Regions from separate parts of the Marinobacter sp. KM021 genome, predicted to be linked through region 1. Evidence: predicted binding sites of a transcription regulator. Region 1 holds the regulator's gene; each other region holds the start of a gene.
The links. Region 1 encodes sigma-54, which starts transcription at its own class of promoters, with help from an activator protein. Its sites were predicted from a motif close to ANTGGCATNNANNTTGCTNT; they were not measured.
Positions count from the first base shown of each region.

Region 2: a site for sigma-54 is predicted at 2,251-2,270, ahead of RVM24_RS17395 (CmpA/NrtA family ABC transporter substrate-binding protein). Genes of this name have one in related genera too.
Region 3: a site for sigma-54 is predicted at 2,925-2,944, ahead of RVM24_RS20790 (TorF family putative porin). Genes of this name have one in related genera too.
Region 4: a site for sigma-54 is predicted at 1,573-1,592, ahead of flgA (flagellar basal body P-ring formation chaperone FlgA). Genes of this name have one in related genera too.

Region 1 covers NZ_CP136129.1:2,171,688-2,176,280, forward strand. Annotated here, with positions in the region: gene lptB (LPS export ABC transporter ATP-binding protein) at 1-184, shown strand, start outside; gene RVM24_RS10210 (RNA polymerase factor sigma-54) at 374-1,903, shown strand; gene hpf (ribosome hibernation promoting factor) at 1,977-2,279, shown strand; gene ptsN (PTS IIA-like nitrogen regulatory protein PtsN) at 2,378-2,845, shown strand; gene rapZ (RNase adapter RapZ) at 2,886-3,770, shown strand; gene RVM24_RS10230 (HPr family phosphocarrier protein) at 3,777-4,046, shown strand; gene mgtE (magnesium transporter) at 4,141-4,593, shown strand, end outside.
Region 2 covers NZ_CP136129.1:3,723,481-3,728,073, reverse strand. Annotated here, with positions in the region: gene RVM24_RS17400 (molybdopterin-dependent oxidoreductase) at 1-1,972, opposite strand, end outside; gene RVM24_RS17395 (CmpA/NrtA family ABC transporter substrate-binding protein) at 2,459-3,823, shown strand; gene RVM24_RS17390 (ABC transporter permease) at 3,835-4,593, shown strand, end outside.
Region 3 covers NZ_CP136129.1:4,438,930-4,443,522, reverse strand. Annotated here, with positions in the region: gene glnE (bifunctional [glutamate--ammonia ligase]-adenylyl-L-tyrosine phosphorylase/[glutamate--ammonia-ligase] adenylyltransferase) at 1-174, opposite strand, end outside; gene RVM24_RS20800 (potassium channel protein) at 255-1,424, shown strand; gene mgtE (magnesium transporter) at 1,433-2,788, shown strand; gene RVM24_RS20790 (TorF family putative porin) at 2,984-3,712, shown strand; gene RVM24_RS20785 (CYTH domain-containing protein) at 3,789-4,593, opposite strand, start outside.
Region 4 covers NZ_CP136129.1:1,294,931-1,299,523, reverse strand. Annotated here, with positions in the region: gene RVM24_RS06100 (flagella synthesis protein FlgN) at 1-263, opposite strand, end outside; gene flgM (flagellar biosynthesis anti-sigma factor FlgM) at 271-597, opposite strand; gene flgA (flagellar basal body P-ring formation chaperone FlgA) at 726-1,427, opposite strand; gene RVM24_RS06085 (chemotaxis protein CheV) at 1,619-2,548, shown strand; gene RVM24_RS06080 (CheR family methyltransferase) at 2,586-3,413, shown strand; gene RVM24_RS06075 (hypothetical protein) at 3,417-3,593, shown strand; gene RVM24_RS06070 (LysR family transcriptional regulator) at 3,603-4,499, shown strand.

The DNA.
Region 1 (4,593 bases):
GCATTTGCGGGACAAGGGCATTGGCGTGCTGATCACCGATCACAACGTGCGGGAAACCCTCGATATTTGTGAAAACGCCTACATTGTCTCCGGCGGCCATATCATCGCCTCCGGCAATGCGGAAGCCATCCTGGCCAACCAGCAGGTCAAGGAAGTCTACCTGGGTGATGAGTTCCACCTGTGAGCGGAAGAAAACCCCTCGACGACCGAGGTCTGATTGTTTTGATGATCTGTAGCAAGTAAACTCGGCAAAGAACTTGCTTATACTGATACCAGTGAGCGGCAAGTAACCAGCGTATAACAATTTTTTTGCCTGACAGCAGGCAACGTCACTACCGGGACACCCTTGATTTATGGATCTTGAGCCATGGTTATGAAAGCCTCATTACAGCTTAAGATGGGCCAGAGTCTGACCATGACGCCCCAGCTGCAACAGGCCATTCGCCTGCTTCAGCTTTCCACCCTCGACCTCCAGCAGGAAATCCAGCAGGCACTGGAATCCAACCCCATGCTGGAAACCTCCGAGGATGACGATCAGTCTGACACCCCCGATACGGATGACGATACCTGGGACGAACATAAAGACCGGGATTCCGACCACGATGAACCAGCCACCGAGGCTGCCTCTGACTGGGATGAAAACGAAAATGGCCCGGACTGGGCTTCCGAAAACGACATCCCGGATAACATCCCCGACGACCTGCCCGTAGACACCGCCTGGGACGATATCTACCAGTCTGCACCGGCGCCAGCCAGCAAAGGGGACGACGAGAACGAATCGGATTTCGAAACCCGCAATTCACCGGCCGAAACCCTTCAGGACCACCTGGAATGGCAGCTCAACCTGACCCCCATGAGCGAGCGTGACCAGGCAATCGCCCACGCCCTGATGGACGCTGTGGATGAGCGCGGTTACCTGACCTCACCGATTGAGGAAATCCATTCCGGCCTGCAGGACGAAACCGAAGAAGACCCCCTGGAACTGGACGAAGTGGAAGCGGTTCTGCACCGACTCCAACACTTCGACCCGCCCGGCGTGTTCGCCAGAGACCTGCAGGAATGCCTGCTGATTCAGCTCAACCAGTTACCGCCAGACACTCCCTGGCTTCGCCAGGCGCGCCTGGTGGTTACCCAGTTCCTGCATCTTCTGGGCAACCGGGATTACGCCCAACTGCTGCGCCGCAGCCGGTTGAAGGAAGACCAGCTCAGAGACGTGCTGGCCCTGATTACCAGCCTGAACCCAAGGCCGGGCGATGTTATTGACCGAGCTGAACCAGACTACGTCATTCCAGACGTGATCGTAAGGAAGCATGAGGGCCGGTGGCGTGTGGAATTGAATCCGGAGATTGCCCCTCGTATTCGGGTTAACGCCAGTTATGCGTCACTTATCCGCCGGGCCGACAGCAGTGCCGACAATACCTACCTGCGGGATCAGTTGCAGGAAGCCAAGTGGTTCATCAAAAGTCTGCAAAGCCGAAATGAAACCCTTCTGAAAGTGGCGACCCGAATCGTTGAACACCAGCAAGGCTTTCTGGACCACGGCGAGGAGGCCATGAAGCCGTTGATCCTGTCTGACATCGCTCAGGCGGTGGAAATGCACGAGTCCACCATTTCCCGGGTGACCACACAAAAATACATGCACACGCCCCGGGGCATCTTTGAGCTCAAGTACTTTTTCTCCAGCCACGTCAGTACCGCCGAGGGAGGCGAATGTTCCTCCACGGCAATTCGTGCGATGATCAAAAAACTGATTTCAGAAGAAACTCCAAAAAAGCCGTTGAGCGATAGCAAGATTGCAGCCATGCTTGGAGATCAGGGCATCAATGTGGCCCGGCGCACCGTTGCCAAATACCGGGAGGCCATGCACATCCCTCCCTCGAACGAGCGCAAACGACTGGTTTAATATTTTGCCAGTGCATGAAGCACTGGCCCTCAGCCCGGTGGTAACACCGGCATGATGACAACAGGAGACGCCTATGCAACTCAACATTTCAGGCCATCACGTAGAACTGACCCCTGCACTGAAGGATTACGTCAACACCAAGTTCGAGAAGCTGGAGCGTCACTTTGACCACATCAGTAACTGTCAGGTGACGCTGGAAGTTGAGAAGGTACGTCAGATGGCCGAAGCCACCCTGCATGTTATCGGTGGCGAGATCCACGCAAAGGCAGAAAATGAGGATATGTACGCGGCTATTGACGCGCTGGTAGACAAGCTGGACCGCCAGATCCTCAAGCACAAAGAAAAGAACGTAGACCGGATGCACGGTAACGGCTGAGCACGCGTTCCGCGCCAGTCTACCGGGTGTTTCAATGAAGCGAGCTGCGGCGGGGCTTACCGGCCGCAGCCTTTTTTTTACGGAATCCAAGTCGATCCATGAGCGAATCATCCCTGACTATCGACAACATTCTGGCTCCTGCACTGACGCTGTGCCGGGTGCCAGCCTCCAGTAAAAAGCGGGTGCTGGAAACTATCGCAGAGCAGATTCATCATCAGGATGAAACCCTCAGCGATACCGAAATTTTCAGCAATCTGGTTTCTCGCGAGCGGCTTGGCAGCACAGGTATTGGCCAGGGCATCGCCATACCCCATTGCCGTCTTGAAGGGCTTGACCGGGTTATTGGCGTACTAATGACCCTGGAGGAGAGTATCGATTTCGACTCCATCGACAATCAGCCGGTAGACCTGGTGTTTGCCCTGATCGTACCCAAAGAAGCCACCAGCGAACATCTTGAACTGCTCAGCCAACTGGCGGAGAAATTCAACGATAACGGTTTCTGCGAACAGCTTCGCCAATGTCAGGATGCCAGTTCGCTTTACCAGCGTATGACCGCGGCATCCTGATAAGCAGTAGCACCAACAGAAGCAGGCAGGAGCGTCCATCATGAAACTGATCATCGTCAGTGGCCGATCCGGGTCCGGTAAGAGTACCGCGTTGCATGTGCTCGAAGATCTGGGTTTTTATTGCATTGATAACCTTCCCATCGGACTGCTGTTCCCGCTGACCCGGGAAGCGGCGCAACAGGAAACGCCGGGGCGGCTCCGGAAAATGGCCGTCAGCATCGACGCCCGCAACCTGTCTGCCGAACTGGCCAACTTCGAACAGATCTATCGCCAGCTTCGCGAAGCGGGAGTCGTTGTCGAGATTATCTTTCTGGATGCCGATGAACAATCCCTGTTGCAGCGGTTCCACGCCACACGCCGGAAGCACCCGCTGAGCGACGACCGCACCTCCCTCCGAGAAGCCATCACCAACGAAAAGGCACTGTTGGAACCGCTGTCAAAACTGGCAGACCTATACATCAACACCACCGGCATGTCGATGTATGAACTGCGCGACATGGTCAAACAGCGAGTGGTCGGGCGTAAGGATCAGGAGCTTGCACTACTGTTCCAGTCATTCGGTTTCAAGCATGGCGTACCGGTCGATTCCGATTACGTCTTCGATGTGCGCTGCCTGCCCAACCCATACTGGGACACCAGCCTGCGCAAATACGTCGGTACCGATCAGCCGGTTATCGAGTTTCTCGAGCGGGAACCTCTCACCAGGCAAATGGTGGACGACCTGATCCGCTTCCTGGATACCTGGCTACCCTCGTTCGCCGACAGCAACCGCAGCTACATGACCATTTCTATTGGCTGTACCGGTGGCCAGCATCGTTCCGTCTATGTCTGCGAGCAACTGGGCCAGCACTTCCGCACCCGATACAACAACGTGCAGGTTCGTCATACTGAACTCCCCCACCTCCAGGCCCGAGGGGAGATCTGATCCAACATGATCTGCCGCCCCGTCACCATCATCAATAAACTGGGCTTGCATGCCCGCGCCACCGCCAAGCTGGTGGCCACCGCCTCCGGCTTTGACAGCCAGGTGCGGATACGCGGCAAGGGCCGGGACGTGGATGCCAAGAACATCATGCAGGTGATGATGCTGGCTGCCAGCCAGGGCACGGATATTGAACTGGTCGCCGACGGCCCTGATGAGCAGGAAGCCATCGAGGCACTCGTAGAACTGATCGGTGATTATTTCGGCGAGGGGGGTTAAGCACACCCTGGTTCGTCATTCACCTACAATCCTTTCTCACCTGACGGCGCTAACTCCGCTATAATGCGACGGTTTTCTGATCGCAGGTGGTTTCATGACCGATATTCTGGAAAAAAGTCAGGCCCGCCAGCGCCTTCGCTCCCTCAGTGAGGCCCTGGACAGTGGTGCGCTCAAGCAGGTTGCCCGAATCCTCAATGGCGGCCTGAGCCCCAGCGATATCGCACACCTGCTGGAATCTTCCCCTCCCCGCCAACGCGCCCTGCTGTGGAATCTGGTCGATAAGCAACTGGAAGGGGAAGTACTCCAATATCTCGGTGACGACATCCGGGCCTACTTCCTGAGCCAGCTGAACGCCCAGGAACTTGCAGATATCATTGAGGATTTTGAATCCGACGACCTGGCCGACCTGCTCCAGCAGTTGCCAGACACGGTGATCCAGGAGGTCCTGGACACCATGGACGAGCAAGACCGGCAGCGGGTAGAGGAAGTACTCTCCTACCCCGAGGACACTGCCGGCGGCCTGATGAATACGGACACCATTACGGTG
Region 2 (4,593 bases), 1.6 Mb from region 1:
GTCTCTGTGCCGGGCTGGCCCGGACCCGGCCGGTGAACCCCTTTCGGGCATGCCCTGTCAGCGTGGCCAGTGCACCTTCAATCAAACCAAAGGTGGCGATGTCCTTCGGGTGAACCTCGATAAAGGGCTCACTGCGATGGGCAAACAGTCTGGGCGCCAGTGCCGTGCGCGTCATGGTGTGCCACTGGTCCCGAATACGACCGGTATTCACGATCAGGGGATGCCGGGCATCGGGCTGCTGTCCGGGCGGCAGGTTCGAAACCGGTACCAGGCGGGCGCGGCCATCGGGCGTGGGAAAGCGACCATCGGAGAACAGCCGGCGGGTCTGCAACCAGGCACCGGGATTGCCCCCGGTAAGCGGCCACTGCACGGGTTGGAGCCGGTCATATTCCGTGGAACTCAGCTTGGCCAGGGCGGAAATATCAAACACTCTCTCACCGCCGTTACCGTAACCGGACAGTGCCGCGTGTTCTCTGAAAATCTCCGCAGGTTCCTGGTAGTCAAAGGCGTGACCATAACCGAGCGCCTGGGCGATATCCCGGATGATTCGCCAATCCGGCCGGACACCCTCTGGCACTGGCAAAAATCGACGCTGGCGTGAAATGCACCGTTCCGAGTTGGTCACGGTACCGTCCTTCTCGCCCCAACCGGCAGCAGGCAACAGAATATCGGCAAACGCCGTGGTATCGGTCTGGGCCACGCAGTCTGACACTATAAGCGTCTCGCATCGCGCAAGGGCCTCCCTGACCCGGGCGTTGTCGGGCAGGCTGACCGCAGGATTGGTGCCCATCACCCAGAGCACCCGGATGTCGCCCCGATGAACGGCTTCAAACAGATCCACCGCCTTATAGCCCGGTCCCGCTGCCAACTTTTCACTGTGCCAGAAGTCGGCAACCCGTTGCACCGCGCCCGGCGTGTCGTAATCCATGTGGGCCGCCAGGGTGTTGGCCAGACCGCCCACTTCCCGCCCACCCATGGCGTTGGGTTGACCGGTGAGTGAAAACGGACTGGCACCGGGCCGGCCAACGCGCCCTGTGGCCAGGTGGCAGTTGATAATAGCGTTGGCTTTGTCGGTGCCAGCCACCGACTGATTGATGCCCTGGGAAAAGGCGGTGACTGTCCGATCGGTCTCGGCAAACCACCGATAGAAGCGTTCCACATCCGCAGCCCGAAGGTCACATCCGCGGGCGACCGCCAGTATCGAAGGCGCACAGGCGCGGGCCACACTCAGAGTCTCCTCGAATCCATTGCAATGCTGTTCCAGGTACTGTGTGGCCAGGGCTCCGTGGTCATGCAGCCAAACCAGCAAGCCATTGAACAGCAGGGTGTCGGTTCCCGGCCGCAGTTGCAGGTGCAGGTCAGCCATCTCTGTGGTTGCGGTTTGCCTTGGGTCAATGGCTACCACTTTGCGCCCGGGCCGGTGGGACGCTTTTATCCGCTGATAAAGTACCGGATGCGTCCAGGCGGCATTACTGCCCGCCAGCACCAGCAAGTCCGCCAGCTCGAGGTCCTCATAACAGCCGGGCACGCAGTCCTCACCAAACGCCCTCTTGTGGGCTGCCACGGCAGACGACATGCACAACCGGGAATTGGTATCCACGTGCGGGGTGCCAATAAAGCCCTTGGCCAGCTTGTTGGCAATGTAATAGTCCTCTGTGAGCAGCTGGCCAGACAGGTAAAAAGCCACAGACTCCGGGCCATGGTCTCTGACCGAAACACGGATGGCCTCCGCTACCCGGTCAATAGCTTCCGACCACTCAACGTTATGCCCTGCCACACGAGAGGCCAGCAACCGGTCGTGTCCGGTCACGGTCTCATGCAACGCCGAGCCTTTGACGCAAAGGCGGCCCTTATTGGCCGGGTGCCCTACATCGCCCTGAACGCCGTCAGGTTTCGCCAGAACACCACAGCCCACACCGCAATAAGGGCAGGTGGTGGCGGTACTTCCGGGAGTGGTTCGGCGGTTTTTCATGATCAATCCTCTGCTTTACCCATAAAAAAGCCCGCCATCCGGGGTCTGTTTCCAGAGCCGGGGCGGGCTTCTTTGCCAAAATTGTCTGTTTTATGGAAAGCAATAACGGGGCCAGCGATTGCCAAAACAGCACTTGCCCGGCCGGCCTTGTGGCAGCGCCCGGGCTACGGCCTTGTTCAGCAGATCCATCGGCTCCGGCAGGCCGGGATACACTTCTGCCTTGAGGTTTCACATTGGTGCGAAATCGCTCAGGTTGCACCAAAAACAGACCGGGCTCGATTGGCGTTTTCCTCGCTCAACACGGAAGGGAATATCAAGCCTTTGAAAACTATGAATATTAAAAAATGGCACGGCTTATGCTGAGGTAACAGCGAATCATCAAGACATCACATCTCTCGTTCTAAGGCATTGGCGCCTGCTCTCCGGAAACGGAGGGTGGGCGTTTTTTTTGCGCGCCAGAAAAGAGAGACACAGAGAGGTAACAGCATGAACACACGCCGTCATCAACTCAGGGGCTTGCTCACAGCCGCGCTGATTGGGCTGAGCACACTGGCCCAGGCGAGCATCGGGCCGGCCGAGAAACCAGACCTGAAACTGGGCTTCATCAAACTCACCGATATGGCGCCACTGGCGGTTGCCTGGGAACAGGGCTACTTCCTGGACGAAGGCCTGTTCGTGGAACTGGAGGCCCAGGCCAACTGGAAAGTGCTGCTGGACCGGGTGATCACCGGCGAGCTGGACGGTGCCCACATGCTAGCCGGCCAGCCTTTGGGCGCGTCCATTGGCTATGGCACTCAGGCCAACATCATTACCGCCTTCAGCATGGACCTCAACGGCAACGCGATTACCGTGTCCAACGCAGTGTGGGAAACGATGAAGCCCCACCTGGACATGGATGGCGACAAACCCGCCCACCCGATCTCCGCGAGCGCACTGAAACCGGCGGTGGAGCAATCCCTGAGCAAAGGCGAGCGGTTCCGGATGGGCATGGTGTTCCCGGTGTCCACCCACAACTACGAACTCCGCTACTGGCTGGCGGCCGGCGGCCTGAATCCCGGCTTCTACGCCCCACAGCGGGGTGATACCAGTGGCACCTTGCAGGCCGATGTTCATCTGTCCGTCACCCCGCCACCGCAAATGCCGGCCACCATGGAAGCTGGCACCATTCAGGGCTACTGCGTGGGCGAACCCTGGAATCAGCAGGCGGTGTTCAAGGGCATCGGGGTGCCGGTCATCACCGATTATGAGATCTGGCCAAACAACCCTGAGAAAGTCTTTGGCGTGACCGAGACCTGGGCAGAGAAGCATCCCAATACCCACCTGCGGTTGTTGCGGGCACTGATCCGCGCGGCTTACTGGCTGGATGAAAACGACAACGCAAACCGCCAGGAAGCGGTAGAGCTCCTTTCCCGCTCCAGCTATGTGGGCGCAGACAAAGACGTGATCGCCAACTCCATGACCGGCACCTTCGAATACGAGAAAGGGGATGTGCGGGAGGTTCCGGACTTCAACGTGTTCTTCCGCTATCACGCCACTTACCCCTATCCCTCTGATGCAATCTGGTATCTGACCCAGATGCGCCGGTGGGGCCAGATTCCGGACGCCAAGCCAGATGACTGGTACATGCAGACCGCAGCCAGGGTATACCGGGGTGATCTGTATGCTCAGGCCGCGCAGTCACTGATCGATGATGGTGTGATGAACGCCAGTGACTTCCCTGACTTTGACGCTGAAAACTTTGAACGCCCCTTCCAGGGCGAGCTGATTGACGGCGTGCCTTTCACACCCCGTGAACCGAACGCTTACATAGACCGCTTTGATATTGGGCTGAAAGGCACCGAGACACCGTAAGGGGGCACAACATGAGCACTTTTAGCATAAGGATTGGCCAGTCGATGGCTGCCAGGAGCCGCAACTTCCTCGCCCGGCTGAGCCCAAATGAATTGGTGGCAGCTGGCAAAGAGGCTTTGCTGCCCTTGATCGGAATTCTGGTGTTTCTGGGATTCTGGCATCTGGCAGCACCCCAGGTGCAGACGTCCCTTGGCGCCTTTCCGGGGCCGGCTCAGGTCTGGGAGCAGGCGGGGCAACTCTGGCAAGAGCACGCCAACCAGCGGGAACGCGCCAGCCAGTTCATCGCCATGCAGGAGCAGCGTAATGCCAGGATTCTGGCTGACAACCCGGAGGCGGAGGTGCGGATCCGGTCTTATCCCGGCGCACCCACTTTTATCGATCAGATCGGTACCAGCCTGGTCACGGTGTTGTCTGGATTTGCCCTGGCCACGCTGATTGCGGTGCCCCTGGGAATTGTGTTCGGTCTTAACCGGTATTTTCAGGCGGCGGTCAACCCGCTGATCCAGATCTTCAAGCCGGTGTCGCCCCTGGCCTGGCTGCCACTGGTGACCATGGTGGTGTCTGCCACGTACGTGAGTGATGACCCGATGTTCCAGAAGTCGTTTCTGACGTCGATGATCACGGTCACCCTATGCAGTTTGTGGCCGACGCTGATCAATACCAGCGTTGGGGTGGCGGCGGTGAATCCGGACCTGCTGAATGTGTCGAAGGTGCTGAAGCTGTCGTTCTGGACCCACGTTCGCAAGGTGGTGCTGCCTTCGTCGGTACCG
Region 3 (4,593 bases), 2.3 Mb from region 1:
CTCTATGGTTTGCCGCAAGAACAGGCTTCGGGCAAAGGCTTCGGCAATATCGGCTTCCGTCAGGTCTGCGTCATCGGTCAACCAGCCTGGAATCCCGTCCGGGAATATCGAAGCCCAACAACCTGACACATCGTTGGCCAGTTCCGCTGGCAATGAACCCCAAGGCTCAGACATAACGCAAACCCCTGTCTCTCTGATATATTTCCGGTACTGTATAACGAACTCGCCAAGGACTGAACAGGCACGCCAACTCTATGATGCGCAATCGCCGCCCGCTGAATCCCGAACATACGCAGTCTCACCTGCCCATGGGCGGCCTGATCCGCAATCGTATGCGGCGGCTCTTTGTCATACTGGGCTGCTTGCTCATCACCCAGATACTGATTATCTGGGCGGCAGAGCCTCTGACGCTGTTCGAGGCAGCGTGGATGACCATGACCACTCTGGTCACCGTGGGCTACGGCGATTTCGCACCAGAAACCACCGTTGGCCGCCTGAGCACCATCCTGCTGATGTTTATCAGTGCCATCACGCTGCTGACGTTGATCGTCAGCGACTATATTGAATACCGGTTCTACCGCCGTGAACGAATCCTGACCGGACGCTGGATTTACAACATGAAAGATCACATCGTAATCATTAACACCCCTCGCAGTGGCGGCGAGCAGTACTTCATGCGCTTCGCCTCCCAGATCCGATCCGTGCCCGAGTACCACACGGTACCCATCATGCTGCTGACCCGTCAGTTCCCGGGCGGATTACCTGCAGAACTGTCCGACTGCGGAATGGTCCATTTTCATGGCGCGGGTAACGATCCAGAAGCCCTGAAAGCGGTGCATGCCGGCAGCGCCAAACACATCATTGTGCTCGCCGCAGACGAATCCGATCCATTCTCGGACAGCCTGACCTTCGATATCGCCCACAGATTGGTAGAATCCAACCTGGGCGGGCGAACCACCGTGGAATGCGTGAGTGATCACAATCGCGACCGTTTCAAAACACTTGGGGTGCGCACCACGATCCGTCCAGTTCGCACCTACCCGGAGATCATGGTTCGCGCCGTGGTGGCGCCGGGTTCCGAGAAGGTGCTGGAAGACATGTTCAATTACGAACGCGACCATCCTCACCGCTATGATCTGGAGTTGGACGACCTGGTCTGGGCAGACATTGTCAGCGCACTCGTGCGCCACGGCATAGGCACTGCCCTGGCGTATATCGATCACGACAATGAAGTGATTTGCCACCCTCCCACCAATGAAGAGGTCGAGGGCAAGGGACTGATTGTGCTGGTCCGATCAACAGACACCCCATCAGTCTCTGTGGTTGAGGAGGCCCTGGACCGGTACCGGGAATTCCTCAAGCAGTGGCGAGACCTGCACAGTGACAACGAGCAGAAAGCCGAAGCGATGACTCCGAAAGAGTAAGGTAACTAATGTCATACTTGGACTCCGAATTCTACCAGCCCCTATTTGAGGCCATCGCCACCCGTGACGAGGCGCAGATTCAGGCCGCGGCGGCCACCTTCAATGCCGCCGACCTCGCGGAGTTTGTTGAAGAAAACCCGGATAACGAGGAAGGCATCCGCCTTCTCCGGGCCCTGACAACAGAGCAAAGCGCCAAGGTATTCGGTTATATCGGCCCCAACACCCAAACGTTGATCGCGGAGCTCTTGCCCACCCAAGACCTAGCTGAGCTGGTAACCGCCATGCCCTCGGACGAACGGGCCGACTTCTTCAACCTGCTGGATGAGAACCGCCAGCACGCCCTGTTCCAGTCCCTCGCCAGCAAAGAACGGGAAGACCTTCGGCGCCTGGCAAGCTTTGAGGAAGGCACCGCCGGCGCACTGATGAGCTCGGAATACGCGGTGATCAGCACCGGCATGTCCGCCAGCGCGGCGATTAACCTGCTCAGAAACACCGCGCCGGATAAAGAAACCATCTACCAGGCGTACGTGATCGATAACCAGCACAAACTGGTGGGTGCAGTTTCCCTTCGGAACCTGATTACCGCGATGCCCGGCACGCCGGTGGATGACCTGATTGCTACTGGTCTGGTGACCGCCAGCACCGACACTCCCCAGGAAGAAGTGGCCCGACTGATATCACGCTACGACTTGCTGGCACTGCCAATTCTGGATCAGGACGAACGGCTGGTGGGCATCGTCACCTACGATGACGCCATGGATGTTGCCGAAGAAGAAGCCACCGAAGACATCCACAAAGGCGCCACTGTAGGCAAACTGGAAACCGGCCTGAGGGATGCAACGCCGTTCTCGCTCTACCGCTCGCGGGTGCAATGGTTGGTAATTCTGGTATTTGCCAACATCTTTACCGGGGCCGGCATTGCCTATTTTGAAGACATTATTTCCGAACACATTGCGTTGCTGTTCTTCATGCCGCTTCTGGTCGCCAGCGCCGGTAATGCCGGGGCGCAGTCCGCCACGCTGATGGTACGGGGTATGGCCACCGGCGATGTCACGGTAGCCGACTGGGGCAAACTGCTAGGCAAAGAAACCCTGGTAGCCAGTGCCCTGGGGATCACCATGGCTGCCGCCGTAATGGTGGTTGGCTTTATGCGGGCCGGGCCGGAGATTGCCTTTGTGGTGGCGGTTACCATGATCGCTGTGGTGATGGTGGGCAGCCTCATTGGTATGCTGCTGCCTTTCCTGCTGGATAAGCTGAAGTTCGACCCGGCAACGGCAAGTACGCCACTGATAACAACCATTGCCGACGTCAGCGGCGTGCTGATTTACTTCAGCGTGGCAACAGCGCTTCTGAGCCTGTCATAGCTGACGCACCACTCCGTGATACAATCTGGTGCAGCCGCAAAAAGCTGACGCCCCGAGTTAGTGCGCATTGGGATAACTCAGCAACCCCAACAACGGAGGCTTCACGCACGCTTTTGATTTATATGCAGTTTCATTTATTGGCATCGACTGTGCTTTGTCAACCGTGAGTTAATCAATCGATCCAAGAGGTATCCTATGAGACGCAACGCATACAACCTAACTGCTTCGGTACTCACTGCTTCCCTGCTCGGGACGCTGGCCGTGCCAAGTATCGCCCACGCAGAATTGTCTGCAAATATTGGTGCCGTGAGCAACTACATGTTCCGGGGCCTCACCCAGACAGAAGGTGCCTCCGCCATTCAGGGCGGCGTTGACTACGAAGACGCAAGCGGGCTTTACGCCGGAACATGGGTTTCCACGATAGACTTTGGCGACGAGGCCACGCACGAACTGGATCTCTACCTGGGTTTCGCGGGAGAAGTGGAGGGCATCGCGTATGATGTCGGCTACATCTACTACGCCTACACCGATGCCCCGGAAAACATCGATTTCGGTGAAATTTATGGCGAGATCGGGCTGGGTAACTTTGCCGTCGGTGTAGCATACACTGCTCATAGTGAAAACCAGGACGACGTTTTCGATGAGGGCGACATCTACTACTACGGCTCTGCCTCGCTCCCACTGGCGAACGATTTCGCAGCGTCTTTCACCGTTGGCTACTATGATTTCGATGTTGATGGTAAGGCCGGCTTTGAAGATGCCAGTTACGTACACTACTCAGCCAGCCTTGCAAAGGATGCGAGCGAATTGGGCGAGTTCAGCCTTAACGTCGATTACGCGGACATCAGCAAAAGCGATTCTCCCTTCGGCAGCCCACGCGCTGACAAACCGCAGGTTTGGGTAGGCTGGACCAAATCGTTCTGAAACGTTATCTGCCCGGATAACACAGGCAGTAGTGCAGAGAGGGGTCGGTTATCCGGCCCCTTTTTTCTGTGCACCGTCAGCCTTCCGCCAAGGCCAACTGGAGGAAACCCAGGCGCGGCACATGATCAAGCAGATCTCGGGTGTTGCATCCCGATTTCAGAAAGCCCTCTACCTCGCGCCATGTAGCATGACATCCTGACTCCGTGGATTTCTGAGTTAGCTTTCTGAAACAGTCTTCCGGCAATACCAGCACAGCCCCTGTAAGCCAAGAGTCACTCAACGCCCGCAGGAACCCGTTCACACACTCCCCGTCTTCTGCTACCCGTGCTTCTCTGCCGGTGATACCCGCTAGATAATAGCCATGCTCCGCCTTGCTGATCAGGTTTACCAAAACCGGCACTTCGACAGCAAGCGCCTTGGCCCAGCTGAACAGCAACGAAGGGCTTCCAGACTTCAGCTCAAACTCCACCTCGCACAGCGGGTGAGACCTCCCACCGCCGACAACCTCGCCGCAATCGACGGCCACTTCTACAAGTGCGTCAGCAGTTTCAAGCATCACCACCTGCCTAGTGAAGTTGGTTTCGAAGGCCACTTGGAACTTCTCCATATCCAGCCTTTGCTTTAATGGCGTGTCTTCGAGCAACGACAGGTCAAGCTCGGGCCCCGGCAGAGGCCACTCCCACTCCTGCCGGCGATGCGCACCATCGACAAATTCACCCTGGGTTTTCAGGGTCTGGATATACCGATCACCTGCCTGTCGTACCCGCAAAGCCGCTTTCGCCTGATTCAGTGCCGCATCCGGCGTATCGTAATAGCGATTCACCAGGAGTTTTTGACCACCAGGCTTGGCCTCAGGCTGCGCAAGCAACCACTCCAGGGCT
Region 4 (4,593 bases), 880 kb from region 1:
TCTTCCATGCCACCGGCACGGATAAATCTGGAGGGCTCGCCGGCATCCGGTCGGTACCCCATGTTCACCAACAGGCGGATCTTTTGTTTCGCACGCTCACGGATATCCGTCAGGATGTTGTTTTTCTGAGTGGTGATTTCCTGGAGCGGAGCGATGTCGGAGGACGCCAGGAGTTGTTTTTCCTGGTTGAGAAGATCCGCCAGGGTTTCAAGCTGGCGGATGTCTTCTGAGAGAAGGGTCTTCAATTCAATGATTGCAGCCATGTTTTACTCACCCGAAAATGCTTTTATCCATCTCAAGCATTTTCTGGGCCAGTTTCTCTGCATCAATTTTGTAGGTGCCATCTTCCAGTGCTGCGCGAATCTGCGCAATGCGGTCGTCGTCCATTTCCGGGTAATCGCCCAGTTTCTGTTCCAGCTGCTTCAGGTTTTTGGCCTGATTACTGAGACTGACGTTGTCGCCGCGTGCAGCCGTGCTTTGAGCCTTTGCCTGCTCTCCAGCCGTGGAGGGCGCACTCTGGCTGCCTGTTGCTTTGTCGGCCGTGGTTCTGGTGGTGTTGACCTGGCCGGGGCCAATTCCATTTAAGTCAACTGACATAAGGGTACCTGCTTGCCTGTGGCCACCTTCAGAGGTGGCGGAATCGAGTTTATGTCTGCTTATCGGCAGCGTTTAGCCGACCTTTAGAATAAAACGGAAAAAATTTGCCGCTGGGCACGGATTTGCCGTTACATGGCAATTTCCACCCGGCCAGGAGCCGTGACCGTTGCCCGAACCGTGCGTGCTGATTGCAGATTCTCAACCATCACTTGCTCGCCGACACTGGCACTGGCCAGGGCCTTGCCTCGGGAACTGACCGAGAACACCGCGGATTTGGCGGTGATGATAACATGATCGCCCCGCTCAACGGCATTGGGAGCTTCGAGCAGGTCCGGCGTCAGCACCGACCCTGCATTAACTGGTCGCCTCACCAGCATGCCGGATACCTGTTCAATATCCGTGAGAATGCCCCTGCGGCTGGCGTTGATCTGCACCTGCTTTTCCTGCAACAGTTCACCGCTGATGCGCTCACCGCGGGCCAAAGGCCGAGCCGCAACAAGGGCAGGGCCGTGTACTTCGACACTGGCTGTGACGAACATCCGCCATGGCCGCTCCCCGGCACAGGACACCATTACCGATGGCGATGTCGTCCTGAGGGGGTCATTGGTAAATGCGGTTTCGAGTGCCCGTTCGCAAGCAGCCAGGCTAAGCCGGCTATCGATGCTGCCGACAGTGAAGTTCACCTCGTATTGTTGTTGGCGCTGCTGGTCGGCCCAGGCTTCGATAAATTGACCGGCGGCATCGCGTATCTCGCTTGCGGTGGTGGCCGCAGCGACCGCATTCAGGCCCAGGTTATATAGGCAAAAGGTCGCCAAAAAGATGGTTCGCATCTGCACGGCTTTGTCCTATGCTGTCAGTTAGGCGCATTTACAAGAATTCCGTTAAGGAAAACGCCATCGGAGCCGTTAACCCTAATTGGATGCTGGGCGTCAATGTTTTGGCCCAGATTCGCGTAAACAAGCAGTTAGTATTGTTTGAGCAAATTCTGTGCCGGTCTTCGGCATGCCGGGAGTATAAAATTATGGCAGGGGTGTTGGACAGCGTTAACCAGCGTACGCAGCTGGTTGGTCAGAACCGGCTTGAGCTGTTGTTGTTCCGTTTGCGGGGGCGGCAGCTATACGGGATTAACGTTTTCAAGGTGAAGGAGGTCCTTCAATGCCCGAAATTGTCATCGATTCCTAATAGCCGCCAGGTGGTTCGGGGCGTGTCCCATATCCGTGGCGAGACCATTCCCATCATCGACCTGAGCATGGCCATAGGCATGGCAGGCATTCCACAGGAAGAGCTGACAACAAGCTTTGTGATCATTACTGAGTACAACCGCAAAACTCAGGGCTTTCTGGTGACTGGTGTCGACCGGATCATGAATATGAACTGGGAAGATATCCTCCCGCCACCCAAGGGGGCTGGCAAGGATGTGTACTTGACGGCGGTCACCAAGATTGATGACAAACTTGTAGAAATCATAGATGTAGAAAAGATTCTTGCAGAAGTTTCTCCGCTCAGGGAAGATGTCACCGAAGAGCTGAAAACTCGCAGCGCCGAGCGTGTGCCCGGACATTTGCCGGTACTGGTTGTTGATGATTCGTCTGTGGCGAGGCGCCAGATCGAGCGCTGCCTGACCGCGATTGGAATGGAAGTGGTCACAAAGAATGACGGCAAACAGGCGTTGAACTATCTCAAGGAGATCACGGGGGATGGTTCCAGTGCCCGAGACCACTTATCGTTGATCATTTCCGATGTGGAAATGCCGGAGATGGACGGTTATACCCTCGTTACCAGAATCAAAGAGAATCCGGCGCTCAGCGGCATGTATGTGATGCTCCATACATCCCTGAGTGGTGTCTTTAACCGGGCGATGGTTCAGAAGGTCGGTGCCGATGACTTCATGGCGAAATTCAGCCCGGACGAGCTTGCCGAGCGGGTAATGGAAATTATTGACCAGAACTGATGCCTCGGCTCATGGACTTACCCACGATAGAGATCCAATGAAAGCGGAAATTACGCCTCAGGAATACGAAGCCTTCAAGACATTCCTGCAGGACGCTTGTGGCATTCTTTTGGGTGACAACAAGCAGTACCTGGTGAAGAGCCGTCTACGCAGGATTCTTGAGGAAAACAACCTGAATTCACTGGGTGAGCTTCTCGATCGCTTGAAGCGGGTGGGGCGCAGCGGCCTGCGTGAGCTGGTTATCGATGCCATGACCACCAACGAGACCCTCTGGTTTCGGGACAACCACCCATTTCGTATCCTTCAGGACAAGCTATTGCCGGAGTTCGCCGAGCGCAATTCGCTTCAACCGCTTCGCATCTGGTCTGCTGCGTGCTCAACAGGACAGGAACCCTACTCGGTAGGTATGGTTGTGGATGAGTTCCGGCGCAACCGGCCCGGGAAGTTGCGGGACGTAAAAATTACCGCAACGGATATTTCCAAAAGCGTCCTGGAAGTGGCCCGGCGGGGCGAATATGAAATGATCGCCATCGGTCGTGGGCTGTCACCAGAGCGGCAGAAGCAGTTTTTTACGCCCTCTGCCAACGGTGGCTGGCAGATAAAGCCGCAAATCAAGGCCATGGTGGAGTTCAAGGAACTCAATCTGCTTGAGCGGTACATGCTTGGCAAGTTCGACATCATCATGTGCCGAAACGTACTGATCTATTTTTCCGCGGACCTCAAGAAAGACATCCTTACTCGATTGCACGGGGCTCTCAACCCCGGTGGCTATCTCATTCTGGGCGCCTCTGAATCGTTGAACGGCCTTCCTGATCTGTACGAGATGGTTCAGTGCCACCCCGGCATTATCTACAGGAAGAAATAACTCATGCCATTGAATGTCTGGGTGCTGGTGGCTGCCCAGGCGCTGGCCATGTGCACCGCGCCTTTTATCGTATTCATCGGCTCCATCCAGGGGCGTTTGCTGGCACCTGCGCCAGAGCTGGCCACCTTGCCGGTCGGATTGCTAGCGGCCAGCGGTATCAGCTTTCACCATTATCTGTAGGTTTACGTCATGGATCAGCTTAATCTCAGGCACCTCTATTATTTCTGGGTCATCAGCCGTGAGGGCTCGATTGCCAAAGCCAGCGAGCTGCTCGATCTTGCGCCGCAAACCCTGAGTGGCCAGCTTGCCACTTTCGAGGAATCAGTCGGAGGGCAGTTGTTCAGCCGGGAAAGGCGGCGTCTGGTCCTGACCGAACTGGGGCAATTGGTTCAGTCCTACGCCAACGACATTTTTGCACTGACTGGGGAGCTGTCTGAAACCTTGCGTTTGGCCCCCGCTGATCGCCCGCTGAGATTGGCGGCCGGCGTTTCGGCGTCTATTCATAAGCTGATTGCTTTTCAGTTATTGCAGCCGGCCCTGAAGCTGAACAGGCGAGTCAACCTGGATTGCCGAACAGGCCGCGCCGAAGATTTGCTTCTCAGTCTCAAACGCAAAGAACTGGATGTCGTGCTGACAGACCGTATGCCTCAGACCGAAGCGGTCACAGATCGCTTCGCGGTTCATCCCCTGACATCGTCTACCATCAGTTTGTTTGCCGCCCCGGAGATGGCTGGGCGGCTTCGGGACGACTTTCCGGCCTCTCTCAATCATCAGCCCTTGCTGGCCAACGCCACGGACGCGCCGTATTTCCAGAAGCTGATGAACTGGCTGACCATCAGCAATGTCAGGATGGACCTGGTGGCCCGGGTAGACGACAGTGCGCTTATCAAAGTGTTCGGGCGGGAAGGGTTGGGCGTGTTTGCGGCGCCAACGGCAATCAAGGAGGAGGTGTGCCGCCAATATCAGGTGGAGGAAATTGCGCCTGTCAAAGCGGTAACCGATCAACTGTACGCCATCACCCGAAGCCGGAAGGTTGCCCATGAAGGTGTGCGGGCAATCTGTAGCGGCTTTGATTTACCTCGATAATATCGATGATTTTTGCTCAATAAATCTTATTTTCTCGAAGTCTTTGGCGGTGCATGATGGAATTGTGTCTGGCAACCTCTGAAGGAGTATCGCC